3 regions of the Bacillus sp. JJ722 genome follow, and region 2 is predicted to be linked to each of the others. Evidence: riboswitches for the same ligand, from Rfam matches in the RefSeq annotation. Region 2 holds a riboswitch; each other region holds the start of a gene.
The links. A riboswitch is a leader RNA that binds a small molecule or an ion and turns the genes downstream of it on or off. The one in region 2 is predicted to bind S-adenosylmethionine.
Positions count from the first base shown of each region.

Region 1: another riboswitch for S-adenosylmethionine. It lies ahead of V7014_RS15830 (methionine ABC transporter ATP-binding protein); the one in region 2 lies ahead of V7014_RS21910 (methionine ABC transporter ATP-binding protein).
Region 3: another riboswitch for S-adenosylmethionine. It lies ahead of V7014_RS11835 (trans-sulfuration enzyme family protein); the one in region 2 lies ahead of V7014_RS21910 (methionine ABC transporter ATP-binding protein).

Region 1 is NZ_JBALMO010000124.1:9,666-14,582, forward strand. It holds gene V7014_RS15820 (MetQ/NlpA family ABC transporter substrate-binding protein) at 1-232, opposite strand, end outside; gene V7014_RS15825 (methionine ABC transporter permease) at 251-922, opposite strand; gene V7014_RS15830 (methionine ABC transporter ATP-binding protein) at 912-1,919, opposite strand; SAM riboswitch class I at 2,054-2,159, opposite strand; gene V7014_RS15835 (YbaK/EbsC family protein) at 2,439-2,906, shown strand; gene V7014_RS15840 (DEAD/DEAH box helicase) at 3,077-4,522, shown strand; gene V7014_RS15845 (DUF305 domain-containing protein) at 4,638-4,917, shown strand, end outside.
Region 2 is NZ_JBALMO010000224.1:9,705-14,621, reverse strand. It holds gene V7014_RS21915 (O-acetylhomoserine aminocarboxypropyltransferase/cysteine synthase family protein) at 1-1,234, shown strand, start outside; SAM riboswitch class I at 1,359-1,470, shown strand; gene V7014_RS21910 (methionine ABC transporter ATP-binding protein) at 1,595-2,623, shown strand; gene V7014_RS21905 (methionine ABC transporter permease) at 2,616-3,284, shown strand; gene V7014_RS21900 (MetQ/NlpA family ABC transporter substrate-binding protein) at 3,323-4,171, shown strand; gene V7014_RS21895 (hypothetical protein) at 4,678-4,830, shown strand.
Region 3 is NZ_JBALMO010000083.1:17,420-22,336, forward strand. It holds gene V7014_RS11830 (bifunctional homocysteine S-methyltransferase/methylenetetrahydrofolate reductase) at 1-1,532, opposite strand, end outside; gene V7014_RS11835 (trans-sulfuration enzyme family protein) at 1,618-2,751, opposite strand; SAM riboswitch class I at 2,843-2,944, opposite strand; gene V7014_RS11840 (phosphatase PAP2 family protein) at 3,076-3,747, opposite strand; gene dapF (diaminopimelate epimerase) at 3,827-4,807, opposite strand.

The sequences.
Region 1 (4,917 bases), on a different contig from region 2:
GAACATAATCACTGAATTCAACGATTTTTACTATATAGCCTTTTTCTTCCAGGCCAGGAATGATGGCTTCTTTAACCATGTCACTGTATGGTCCGGCAGTTGCACCAAACTTAATTTCTTTCTTATCTTTCTCTGCACCATCACTTGATGCATCGTCACTTCCGCAAGCCGCTAGGGCTGTAACTGTTAAAATAGCTAGTAATAATATAAAGCCTTTGTACCATTTCTTCATGAATGTCTCCTACTTTCTTTATCTTTTATCAACAGCTTTGGAGATAAAATCGCCAAGTAGCTGAATTAACTGGACTAAAATAATTAATATAACAACAGTTGAAATCATTATCGTATTATCGTAGCGGTAATAACCAAATCGAATCGCTAAGTCCCCGATTCCGCCTCCACCAACAACACCAGCCATAGCAGAGAATCCTACTAAACTGATTAATGTCAATGTAACACCTGATATAATGCTAGATCGTGCTTCTAGTAATAGCACATCTTTAATAATCATCCATGGTGTTGCACCAGCTGCGATGGCAGCTTCTATAACACCTTTATCAATTTCTCGAAGTGATGTTTCCACAATACGAGCAAAGAATGGAATGGCAGCCACTGTTAAAGAAACACTCGCAGCAGTTGGTCCAATTGTGTCACGTACTAGAAACTCTGTTAATGGAATTAAAGCAACTAGTAATATGATAAATGGAATAGAGCGAATTAAATTGACTAGAAAGCTTAAGATATTTTGAAAAACACGGTTTTCCCAAAACAACCCTTTATCGGTTATGTAGAGAAGAACACCTATTGGTAGACCGAGTATGACTGCAATTACAGATGATAGGGCAATCATATAAATGGTTTCACCGAACGCTTTATTGATATCTGGGACTAGTTCAATTAGATGAGCGAAATCAAAGCCCATTACGTAACACCTCCACTTGCGCTTGTCGTGTTTGAATATACTGAAGCGCATTTTCTATTTCGTTACCTTTAAGTTCCATTATGAAAATGCCTAAAGGTAAATCTTGAATATATTCAATCGAACCATGCAGGAAGTTACCTTTTACATTAAATTGCTGCAAGGTATCAGATATAATGCCTTCTCCTGCAATCGTTCCTTTGAAGATAATCTTTACAATCGTTCCTCTACATTCATTGAGAATAACTTCTGGAACATCGAAAGAAACAACACTTTCGATGAATTCCTTCGTTAAAGCTGCTTGAGGGTTAGCGAATACCTCGTATACAGAACCTTCTTCTATGACTCTTCCATCTTGCATAATAGCCATTCGATTGCAGATTTCCTTCACTACGTTCATTTCATGGGTAATCAATACGATTGTTATATTGAGTTCTTTATTTATTTTCTTTAATAGATTTAATATGGACTTTGTTGTTGTCGGATCAAGAGCCGAAGTTGCTTCGTCACACAGCAAGACTGTTGGATCATTGGCAAGCGCCCTTGCAATTCCTACACGTTGTTTTTGACCACCACTTAGTTGGGCTGGATATACATCGCGCTTATCAGCCAAACCGACCATTTCTAGTAAACTTTCCACACGAGCATTTATTTCATTAGAAGGAACTCTAGCTGCTTTTAATGAAAAGGCAATGTTCTCGAACACGGTCATTTGACTAATTAAGTAGAAGTGTTGAAAGATCATACCGATTTTTAATCGTGCTAGTCTTAATTTATGAGAGTTTAAGGATGTTAAATCAATTCCATCTACAGTAATCGTTCCAGAAGTTGGTCGTTCCAATAAATTCATACAACGTAATAAAGAACTCTTACCTGCACCTGAGTAACCCACAATTCCGTATATGTCTCCTTTTTCAATCGTTAGTGAAACATCATCGACTCCTTTTACCTCTTTTTTCTTTGTTTTATAAATCTTCGAAACATTTTGAATATTAATCATGTCATATTCTCCTTTTTTCTTAAGCGGGGTCACCCGCTCCAAAAAGGGCCGGTGCGATTTTACACGTTGCTATTTTTTTAATAAAAAAATGCTCCTTTCAACTGAAAGAAGCATCGAAACAATATCTTTATCTCGACTTATCTTTCAGAATGAAAATCATTCTGCAGGAATTGGCACCTTCCCAAATTGGGGGTTGCCGGACGTCATAGGGCCTAGTCCCTCGGTCGCTCTGGATAAGTTATTTTTTATAAAGTTTTTTAAGTAATTTGAATAATACTTCGGTATTTTCGTTTTGTCAATACAAAAAAATTTAAAATTTCTAATAGTAAACGCTTACTTTATTGGTGGTTCAGATAAAAATAGTAGTTATAAATTTTTTCTAATCAAGGAGTATTAGGAAGAGTAATGGTTCTCTACTAGAGAAGAAATTAGTTTTTTTGCATTCGTTTCTTCTTGTTGTATAATTTTTACATATATCTTTAGTTAATACGGTAATGAAAGAAAGGAATGAAAAGGTTAATGGCAATTGAAAATGTAAGAGAATACTTTAAACAATTTCATTTACAAGATCAAATTCGTGAATTTAACCAATCAAGTGCGACAGTTGAACTTGCTGCTATGGTGCTAGAAGTAATTCCTGCTAGAATTGCTAAGACGCTGTCTTTTAAAGATGGTGATAGTGCTATTTTAGTTGTAACAGCAGGTGATACTAAGATTGATAACAAGAAATATAAAGATGAATTTGGCAATAAGGCAAAGATGTTAAATCCGGATGAAGTATTAGAGTTTACTGGACACGCTGTCGGAGGTGTTTGTCCTTTTGGCTTAAAGCGTGATTTACGTGTCTATTTGGATGAATCAATGAAGCGTTTTGATACGTTATTTCCAGCCTGCGGAAGTAGCAATTCCGCTATTGAACTGACTTGTGATGAATTGCAAACCTATTCAAAAGCAGAGAAGTGGGTGGATGTTTGTAAACTTGCATAAGGTGAATAGGAGGAGATGTTCACAATTTTTGAAGGGCATCTTTTTTAACGGAGTTAGAGCATATAACAAAATGAAAATTTTATTTCCGGGGGAATAGTTTTGATAGTTTTACGTGTTATGCTTAGTCGAGAACGAAATAAAAATATTAAATCACATAAATGAGGTTAAACATGAGCACAATTACTTTTCATTCATTTCCATTGAGCAAGGAAATATTGAGAGCATTAGAAAGTTTACAATACAAAGAGCCAACTGAGGTACAAAGCAAAGTAATACCGGTTGCCTTAAAACAACAAGATCATGTAGTTAAATCACAAACGGGGAGTGGTAAGACTGCATCTTATGCAATCCCTATTTGCGAAATGATAGATTGGTTAGAGAATAAACCGCAAGCTTTAGTATTAACACCAACGAGAGAGCTCGCAGCTCAAGTAAAAGAAGATTTTACGAATATTGGTAGATTCAAACGAATTAAGGCAGCCGCAATTTACGGAAAACAATCATTTGCGAAACAAAAATTAGATTTAAAACAAAAAACACATGTAGTGGTGGGAACGCCAGGGCGAGTTCTTGATCATATTGAGAAAGGCACACTTCAAGTAGAGGCTTTAAAATATTTAGTAATTGATGAAAGTGATGAAATGCTTAATATGGGTTTTATTGATCAAGTTTCTGCTATTATCGAACAGCTTCCTAAGGAGAGAATGACAGCATTATTCTCTGCAACTTTACCAGAGGATGTTGAGCGTCTTTGCTCTTCTTATATGAATGAACCAACTTACATTGAAATAAAAGCAAAAGGATTAACGACGGAGAATATTAACCATGTTCTTTATACTGTTGAAGAAGATGAGAAACTAGCATTGCTTCGTGATCTTACTATCCTTGAAAACCCTGATAGCGCCATTATTTTCTGTCGTACGCAAGAGCGTGTGAAGGAATTGTATGAAGAATTGGATGTGTTAAATTACGATTGTGATCAACTGCATGGTGGGATGTATCAGGAAGATCGCTTTGCGGTGATGGATGATTTCAGAAAAGGGGCCTTCCGCTATTTAGTCGCTACTGATGTGGCTGCAAGAGGTATTGATATAGACAATATTACACACATCTTCAATTATGATTTTCCCGTAGAGAAGGAGAGCTATGTTCACCGTACAGGCAGAACTGGTCGTGCTGGGAATAAAGGAATAGCTATTTCCTTGATCACACCTTCAGAAAATGAATTAGTTGCTCAAGTCGAAAACTATATTGGCTTCAACATATCAAGAAAAACGGCTCCCACTAAAACAGAAGTAGACCAAGCTAAACCTACTTTCATTGAGAAAATGAAACAAATGCCTGATGTTAAACACTTGAAAAGTGAAGAATTAAATAAAGATATTACAAAGCTTTATTTCAATGGTGGTAAGAAAAAGAAAATAAGAGCGGTGGATTTTGTTGGTACAATTGCTAAAATACCTGGCGTAACAGCGGATGATATAGGAATTATCACCATCCAAGAACAGGCATCTTTTGTTGAGATATTAAATGGCAAAGGCGATATTGTGTTACATGCTATGAAAAGAACGACCATAAAGGGAAAATTATTAAAAGTTTATATTGCTAAGAAATAAGAGCTGTATTTTGAAGTGCAAGTCATCATATCAGTTAGAATTCGATAAATATTCGTATAGAAATAACACTCTTCTAACATAATAAAATGAAGATTATGTTTAGGAGGGAAAAATATTGTTGAATAGTGGTATCCGCAAGATTTTTACAGGTTTGCTTACTTTGATAATTTGCTTATTCAGTGTGCAAGCGTATGCGGAATTAAGTGAAAAGGAACAAGCATATATTGATAATCATAAAAGCATTCTTCAAGTTATGAAGGAAAAGATGGATCGTGTACCGAAAACAGGTGATCCTTCGTTAGATTTTTTATATGAAATGATACCTCATCACGAAGCTGCGGTATCTATGGCTGAGAACGTGCTAAAATACGGAAGCAATAAGCAAGTGAAAAAGC
Region 2 (4,917 bases):
AACACCGATTTATCAAAGCAATGCTTACGTATTTAAGGATACTGATCATGCAGCGAATCTTTTTGGTCTGAAAGAAAATGGTTATATTTATTCTCGTATTCATAATCCTACTGCATCTGTGTTCGAAGAAAGAGTTGCGTTACTTGAAGGCGGAATTGGAGCTCTTTCCGTTGCAAGCGGAATGGCAGCCATTACACTAACTATCCTAAATATTGCAGGAGCTGGTGATGAAATTGTTGCAGCTTCAAAGCTTTATGGTGGAACATTTAATTTATTTGCTAATACTTTACCGAAATACGGAATTAAGGTGCATCTTGTAAATCCAGAAGATCCTGAAAACTTCCGAGCGGCTATTAATGATAAAACAAAAGCAGTATTTGCTGAAACAATTGGCAATCCGAGTCTACACATATTAGATATTGAAAAAGTAGCAAGTATAGCTCATGAAAACGGTATTCCATTAATTATTGATAATACATTTGCTACACCATATCTATGCAAACCGATTGAACATGGAGCTGATATTGTAATCCATTCAGCAACTAAATGGCTATTAGGAAATGGTACAACACTTGGTGGAATTATTGTAGATGGTGGTAAATTCGATTGGAATTCACCGAAATTCCCTGGATTTACTACGCCAGATCCAAGCTATAATAATTTGGTTTATAGTGAAGCGATTGGTGCTGCTGCTTTCATCATTAAAGCACGTGTTCAGTTACTACGTGATTTAGGTCCAGCATTAAGTTCATTCAGTGCATACCAATTTAGTTTAGGGCTAGAAACATTGCATGTGAGAATGAAAGAGCATATCGCCAATACGAAGCAAGTGGTTGAGTATTTGAAAGCACATCCAGCTGTTAAATGGGTATTGTACCCAGGAGAAAAGGAACATAAGGATCATGCTCTTGCTGAGAAGTATTTACCGAAAGGCGCCGGTGCAGTTGTTGTGTTTGGAATCGAAGGCGGAAGAGAAGCAGGTGCTAAGTTAATTAACAATGTGAAGCTTTGGAGTCATGTAGCAAATGTGGGTGACGCGAAGAGTCTAATTATTCATCCAGCAAGTACAACACATCAACAGCTTTCTACGGAAGATTTGGAGCTGTCAGGTGTTACAGAAGACTTAGTGCGATTATCAATCGGCATTGAACATATTGATGATATTATCGCTGATTTAGAGAATGCAATTGAAATTGCAACAGGTGTTACCTCATTACACTCAACATCAGTTTAACTCATTACCATAAAAAGGTAAAGGGTTTATTTTCAGAATTCAATTGACAGCCTTATACTATTAATGATAAAATCACTTTACTAAAATATTTATTTGTAAATATTAATTAAATATTGCGATAAAACTCTTATCAAGAGTGGTGGAGGGACGTGCCCTTTGAAGCCCGGCAACCGTCAAATGAATTTTTGAAATGGTGCCAATTCACACAAAGTATAGACTACTTTGACAGATGAGAGAAAGGACCCTTAAATTATTATGCCTTTCTGCTCATTTCAGCAGAAAGGTTTTTGTTGTTTTAAGGTAAATTAATTTTAGTAAATAAATATTTGTCTTTAGTTTGAGACAAAGAGGTGATTGATCATGATAAAAATTAGTAAAGTAACAAAGCTCTTTTCACAAGGGCTAAAAGATAAACTTAAAGCTGTTGATTCAGTGTCAATCGATATTGATGCAGGCGAAATTTTTGGTGTAATTGGTTATAGTGGTGCTGGAAAGAGTACATTGATTCGTATGTTAAACGGCTTAGAAGTTCCAACAGAAGGAACGATTATCGTAGGAGACCAACAGATATCTGCTATCAAAGGTGCTAAACTACGAGCAGCCCGCCATGAAATCGGAATGATTTTTCAGCATTTCAATCTATTATGGTCAAGGACTGTAAGAGAAAATATTTCATTTCCGCTTGAAATTGCGGGTGTCCCGAAAAGTCAACGTCTAAAGCGAGTAGATGAATTGATTTCGCTCGTTGGTTTAGAAGGTCGAGGAGATGCTTATCCATCTCAACTGAGTGGTGGTCAGAAGCAAAGAGTAGGTATAGCTAGAGCATTGGCTAATAATCCAAAGGTACTGCTTTGTGATGAAGCCACTTCAGCATTAGACCCTCAAACAACCGATAGCATCTTAGATTTATTGGTAGATATTAATAAGAAGTTAAATTTAACGATTGTATTAATTACGCATGAGATGCATGTTATTCAAAAGATTTGTCATCGTGTAGCAGTAATGGAAAAAGGTCGAGTTGTAGAGATTGGCGATGTACTAGAAGTATTTAAAAATCCACAACAAGACATAACGAAACGTTTTGTCCAACAGTTAACAGATCCTGAAGAAACAACGGAAGCAATTGAGAATTTGTTACAGAAGTATAAAACAGGTCATGTTGTAAAACTTACATTTGTCGGCGATGACGCTGAGAAACCAGTTGTTAATGAACTTATTCGTCATTTTCAATTTGATATCAATATTATTCAAGGGAAAATACAACAGACTCAAAAAGGTTCTTATGGTACATTGTTCCTTCATATAGATGGAAATGATTCTGAGCTGAAGCAGTCTATCGATTTCTTGAATCAACGTAGAGTAGGCGTGGAGGTGATTACTAATGCTTGAGAAATACTTTCCTAATGTAGATTGGGACGTAATGAGGGAAGCTACATATGAAACGTTGTTTATGACAGGTGTTTCTGTGATTGCTGTCTTTATATTTGGCATACTTTTAGGTTTGGTTTTATTTTTAACTTCAAAAGGAAACCTATGGCAAAATAAATTTGTTTATACGATTGTCGGAGCGTATGTGAATATATTCCGTAGTATTCCGTTCATCATCTTAATCGTATTATTAATCCCTTTCACAAAGATGATCATGGGTTCCATGATTGGGGCTAAAGCAGCGTTACCAGCGTTAATTATTGGTACAGCTCCATTCTATGCTCGTATGGTTGAAATTGCATTGCGAGAAATAGATAAAGGTGTTATTGAAGCTGCTAAGTCCATGGGAGCGAAAACAAGCACAATTATTTTCAAAGTATTGATACCAGAATCAATGCCAGCAATCATTTCAGGTATTACGGTAACGACGATTGCTTTAGTTGGATCAACAGCGATGGCAGGTGTTATTGGAGCTGGTGGACTTGGAAATGTTGCTTACTTGGATGGATTCCAACGTGGACAAGATGATGTTACTTTAATTGCAACAATTATTATTTTAATTATTGTATTTGCTGTTCAGTTTATTGGTGATTTTGCAACTTCTAAAGTTGACAAAAGATAATATAAATTAAGCTATTGAGAAAAGGGGAGTTTTAGTAGATGAAGAAGATTAGTTTATTTTTAGTTCTGGCATTTTCATTATTATTGGCTTTAACTGCATGTGGTACAAGCTCCGATGAGAAATCTGGAGATAAAGGTACAAGTAAAGAGGACTCAAAAACATTAACAGTAGGTGCATCTAACGTACCTCATGCTCAAATTTTAGAACAGGCACAACCGCTTCTAAAAGAAAAAGGAATTGATTTGAAAATCGAGAAGTACAATGATTACGTTATTCCCAACAAGGCGTTAGAAGAAGGAGAGTTAGATGCAAACTACTTCCAACACATTCCTTTCCTTGAGTTGAGTATTAAAGAGAATGGGTATGTTTTTGTCAATGCTGGTGGTATTCACATTGAACCAATCGGCGTATATTCTAAGAAATATAAGAAATTAGAAGATCTACCAAAAGGCGCAACAATTATTATGAGCAGCTCTGTAGCTGACCATGGTCGTGTTCTATCTCTTCTTGAAAGAGAAGGCTTAATTAAGTTAAAAGACGGAATTGATAAAACAGCAGCTACACAAAAAGATATCGTTGAAAATAAAAAGGAATTAAAGTTTAAAACGGATATTGAACCAGCGTTATTACCACAAGTTTTCAACAATGGTGAAGGCGATGCAGTTGTCATCAACTCAAACTTTGCTATTGATGCTGGCTTAAATCCACTGAAAGATGCTATTGCTATTGAAGGATCAGAATCTCCATATGTAAACATTGTTGCGGTTAGAAAAGGCGATGAAAACAATGAAAACATTAAAACGTTAATTGAGGTTCTTCACTCTAAAGAAATTCAAGACTTCATTAAAAAAGAATATAAAGGTGCAGTACTTCCTGTATCTAAGTAATTGTTTAAGGGGCTGTCCGAAAAGTGATTTTCAATCACTTTTCGAACGCCCTTTTACGCTTTGTAAGTCCTCCGGAGTAGGTTACGTGAAATATATAAACCCGGCTGTTATGCAAGAATGCCTACATTTGGCGCTTTCTGTCTAGATGAAACCCCATGTATCTTCTTAAAAATCGTAAGAATTACTTTCCCATCGATCAAACAAAGATAGCAAATAGGATTTATTGGACAACCCCTTCATCAAAAAGAGTCTTCTCCTAATAATATTCAAATCCGTTTCTATTTAAGAGTATTTACGAGTAATTTTATGAATAATAACGTGTGATAACGTGAATCTGGCTTAATTGTGATTATGTACTAAATTTTCGGGTATATACCATTTGAGTGGAAAACCAGTGTGATGATAATCTTAACTGTAAATAAGGCGTTGCTAATGCAAACGCCGACAAATGAAAGGATTGGTTCATTATTAACTCAAATGAGTTGGATTTGACAGTGACAGAGAATATGGAGAAGGCTTTGCAGCTATCACACGGAGTAGGTTATAATGAATATAGCCGTAATTTAGACGTGAGAATGAGAGTGGAAAGACGAAGAGAAAGAAGTTATAGGCTCGAGTCACAAATCGTAAATGAATACAGTCGTCGGGTATTTAAATAGGAAAGGAAAAGTCAGTGTTAGTAGCGCTGGCTTTTTCGAATGATAAGAGTATCAATAAATTATCATTTGCTGACTGACATATTTCGA
Region 3 (4,917 bases), on a different contig from region 2:
ATGTGTTTTGTAGCTTGATAGATTTCTTCTACTTGCTCTACTGAATAAATCGGCTGTGTTAAGAACGAGTCTGCCCCAGCTTTAATCTTTCTTTCCATGCGTCCAACCGCTTTATGAAGATACTTCACGTTCGGATTAAAAGCTGCCGCAACTTTGAAATTTGTTTTTTGCCCTAATGGTTTACCACTATAAGAAAGTCCTTCATTGTATTGCTTTACTAAACTGATTAAATCCATTGAAGATACATCATATACAGACGTTGCACCTGGAAAATCCCCTACCTTGGATGGATCGCCTGTAATGACAAGAATTTCATCTAAACCTAATGTGTGAAGACCCATAAGATGGGACTGTAAGCCGATTAGGTTATGATCCCGACAAGTTAAATGAACGAGTGGATTTACACCTTGTTGTTTCAATATAGATCCTAGAGCCATATTACTAATACGAGGTGACGCAAGCGAATTGTCTGCCATCGTAATTGTATCTGCTCCCGCTTCCATTAATGCTTTTGCACCTTCTAAATAGGCGGATACATTTAATTTCTTTGGTGGATCCAATTCAACTAAAATGGTTCTCTTATGCTCTACTTTTTTATATAAAGCTTCATCAATTTCATGATGTATAGTTTGATTCACTTCTATTTTTCTTGGAGAAACTTCCTTCTCAAATATTGGTGAAAGTCCGGTTATATGTTTCTTCACTGCTTCAATATGACTTGGTGTCGTACCACAGCAACCACCAATAATTCTTACTCCTTGTTCTCTCATTAAAAGTGCGCTTTTACCGAAATATTCTGCATTCGTTTCGTACTGTAATCTACCATCAATGTACTCTGGTAAACTAGCATTTGGATATGCACTTAAAACTCCTTTCGTCGGTAGAGGAACTTGTTCCAAAGCGCGAATCGTATGATGAGGACCTAAACGACAGTTCACACCAACAACATCTGCTCCTTTGTCTTCTAAAATAGGCACCGCTTCACTTAAATGCATACCATTTTGCAAATACCCTATTTCATGAAGTGACACATTCGCAATAATCGGTATTGTTGTTTCTTGTCTTGCAATCTCTAATACCGTTTCCATTTCTTCAAAATCATAGAATGTTTCTAGTATAAGCCCATCTGGATCTTCTAATAGTAAACTAAATAATTGTTCTCTGAAATTTCTTTTAATTTCATCTAAGGTAATATCCGACTTTCGTAAACTTCTTGTAGCTCCAATCGTACCAAAGACAAAGTGATGCTCTAAAGCGGCACTTTTTGCTATTCTCATTCCTTCTCGATTAATGGAAGATACTTTATCGTCTAATCCGTAGCGTTTTAACTTATAGTGGTTCGCCCCGTACGTATTCGACTGAAGAATATCAGCACCTGCATGAACATACGCTTGATGTACGCTCCTTACTAAATCAGGATTAATAATATTTAACTCTTCATAGCATTGGTCAACACCAGTTGAATATAGAAGAGTGCCCATTGCACCTTCACCTATTAAAATTCGATTCTGTATTTCATCACGAAAGTTCACGAAGTATTCACCCCAAATTATTTGTTAGCAACTCAATATTCTATTAACCTTGTATTATGAATGTATGATTTTTTACTGGCTACATTTATTTAAAAGCTTGCTCCAAATCAGAAATTAGATCTTGCACGTTTTCTATACCTACTGAAAATCGTAATAAATAATCACTTACACCTTTTTCTTCACGATATTCTTTCGGAATATCAGCATGTGTTTGTGTAGTTGGATATGTGATCAGTGATTCTACACCACCTAAACTTTCAGCAAAACTAATAACCTGAACATGCTTTAATAAATCTGCAACTATTGATACCTCAGTAACTTCAAAGGAGATCATCGCTCCAAAGCCATTACATTGCTTCTCCATAATTGATCTTCCAGCATGATTTGCTAAACCTGGATAAAATACTTTTTTCACTAATTCATGTTGGGCCAGCCATTCAGCAATTGCTTGAGCATTTTCTTGTTGACGTTCCATTCTAATTGCTAATGTTTTCAATCCTCGTAATAATAACCACGAATCTTGAGGTCCAAGGATCGTTCCTGTACTATTTTGTAATCTGCCTACCTTTTCGCTTAATTCTTCAGTTGCCGTAACGACTAAACCACCGATAACATCATTATGTCCTCCAATATATTTAGATGCACTATGAATCACGATATCCGCACCATATTGAATTGGTTTTTGTAAGTATGGGGTTAGAAATGTGTTATCGACTATAGTTAATAAATTATTTTCTTTCGCTAACTTACTAATTGCCGCTAAATCGGTTATTTTCATCAACGGATTTGTAGGTGTTTCAATAAAAAGGGCAACTGTTTTATCTTTAATGGCTGCTTCAACATCGCTTAAACACGAAGTATCAACATAAGATGCTGTAATTCCATAATTATTAAATATTTCTTCTAATATTCGATACGTGCCACCATATAAATCGTCTGATATAACAATATGATCACCAGATTTAAAGAGGAATAAAACGGTTGTAATAGCCGCCATACCTGAAGAAAAAGCAAAACCAGCATCTCCTTCTTCCAATTCAGCAATCGCTTCTTCTAATGCCTTCCTTGTTGGATTAGCCGTTCTCGAATAATCAAATCCAGTGCTTCTACCAAGCTCCGGATGCTCGAAGGTTGCATTTTGATAGATTGGTGTACTTATGGAACCTGTTGTTGGATCTTTCTTTTGACCAGCTTGAACTAATTTTGTTTCAATATTCATGTTCATCCCCCATTAACTTCAACTTTACTAATACAAAAAACGCCCCTTCTAATGAGAAAGAGCGCTAGTAATATTACAAACTTTAACTTCGCTCTCATCGACTAGAATTTTATTTCTACTGGCATTGGCACCGTTCATAAATGATGGTTGCCGGGCATCGTAGGGCCAGTCCCTCCGCCTCTCTAGATAAGAGTTTTTTATTAAATTTTTTGATATTTCATTTTTTATATCATAATGATGAAATGAGTATTTGTCAATCTGTTTTATTGCAACTTGTAAATATTATATCTAATCCTTTTCGTAAACATTGCAAAAACCTATGAATTAAGACGCTTGTTCACGTCTAAATTCATAGTAATTTAAGGCTAGTCCACATAGGCAAACCCAAAATCCTCCGGCTGCAAATCCAGCAATTACATCACTAGGATAATGTACACCTAAATAAATGCGGCTTATGCCAATTAAAAGCACAATAATCGTAAACAAAACCGCAATCAATATATCAAGTAATTTATTTTTTGCAACTTTAGCTAACACAACTGCTAAAGTAGTATAAAAAATAAAAGAAGCCATGCTATGACCGCTAGGAAAGCTGTATCCCTGTTCTACAATCAACGGGTAAAAGTCAGGACGTTCTCTTTGAAACAACCATTTTAAATACGCGTTAAATAATCCACCTAAGCTCGATGAAAGGATTAAGTAAACAGCATAACGTTTTTTATAAAAGAAAAAAATAGTGGATGTAATGAGAACACCGAGTGTAAGGCCAAGCTTTCCACCTAGAAATGTGATTGCTTTCATAACAACTGTTAATTGATCAGAAATATGGCCTTGAAAAAACTCAATGATTTTATAGTCAAAGCTTCGTAATTCATTTGCTTTTAATCCATCAACCAATCTTAAAAACACATAAGAATAAACAGCAATCAGGCACGCGATAAAAATAATATATTGAATATTTTTCTTAGTTAGTCTTTCTGCTCTGATAGAATTCAAATTTCTTTCTCCTTTTGCGATGAATACAATATATTTAATTCATTCATACGTTCCCTTTGTTTTCAATAAGCAATATTTTTCACAAATATTTATTTACATACAGTTGACAAGCTTCTTGCATTGCCTGATATGCTAGCAATTCTTCTGGAAACTCTATTTTATCTGTAATTGTAAATGCGTTTAAGGTATCACGCATTTCTACATGTACTTTAAACTCATATGTTGCATTTCCAATTAGATCAATCGAATAGGAATCATTTTGTTTATGAACTTGACAATTCACTTTTCCACCAGGATTATAAACAGAAATGATTTCTTCAACATTATTTTCTCCTTGTAAACACGTAACAAGTGTAGAAGCACTCATTGCAGTACCACATGCGTTTGTAAATCCTACGCCTCTTTCAAATGTTTTGACAAAAATGCTACCACTTTCAAGTAGCTCCACAAAACTTACATTTACGCCATCAGGAAAATAAGGATTTTCTCCATTTACATACGTTGATAGTTTTTCTTGCACGCCACTTACTAATACTTCCGAATCAACAATTGAAATAAAATGTGGATTCGGAACCGCTACAGCCGTAAACTTTAATTCCGGCGCTAACTCAGCTAGCTCCTGATTGATGAAAGTTTCACTTTCTACATTGAAAGGTAAATCTTTAACAAGAAACGAGACAGGCGAGATTTCCACTTTAAAAGTAGGAATATTTTCAAAAATATCTTCTGTTTGCTCCACTGCTAGAACTGCTTTCATAGTCTCAATTGAAAGTTGCTGCTTCCCTAATAATTCACAAGCATATCGTGCTATACAACGTAATCCATTTCCACACATAGAAGCTTCTGATCCGTCAGAATTAAATACGCGCATTTTACCATCCGCTACATCGCTTTTTTGAAAAAATAAAATACCGTCAGCACCAATTCCCGTTTCACGATTACACAATGTAAGTGTTAACTGTGCTCTTTCTTTATCTGATAACTGTATTGGATGGCTATATTCATCTAATATTAAAAAATCATTACTTGAACCATGACATTTCACAAAATTCAATTGCATATTTATCCCCCACCTATGTATGTTTCTGTATTGTACATATTACTATTATTGTAACAAAGATTATAGTAAGGTGTAGAAATTTTGACAACTCTAAAAGATTGAAATTTTGA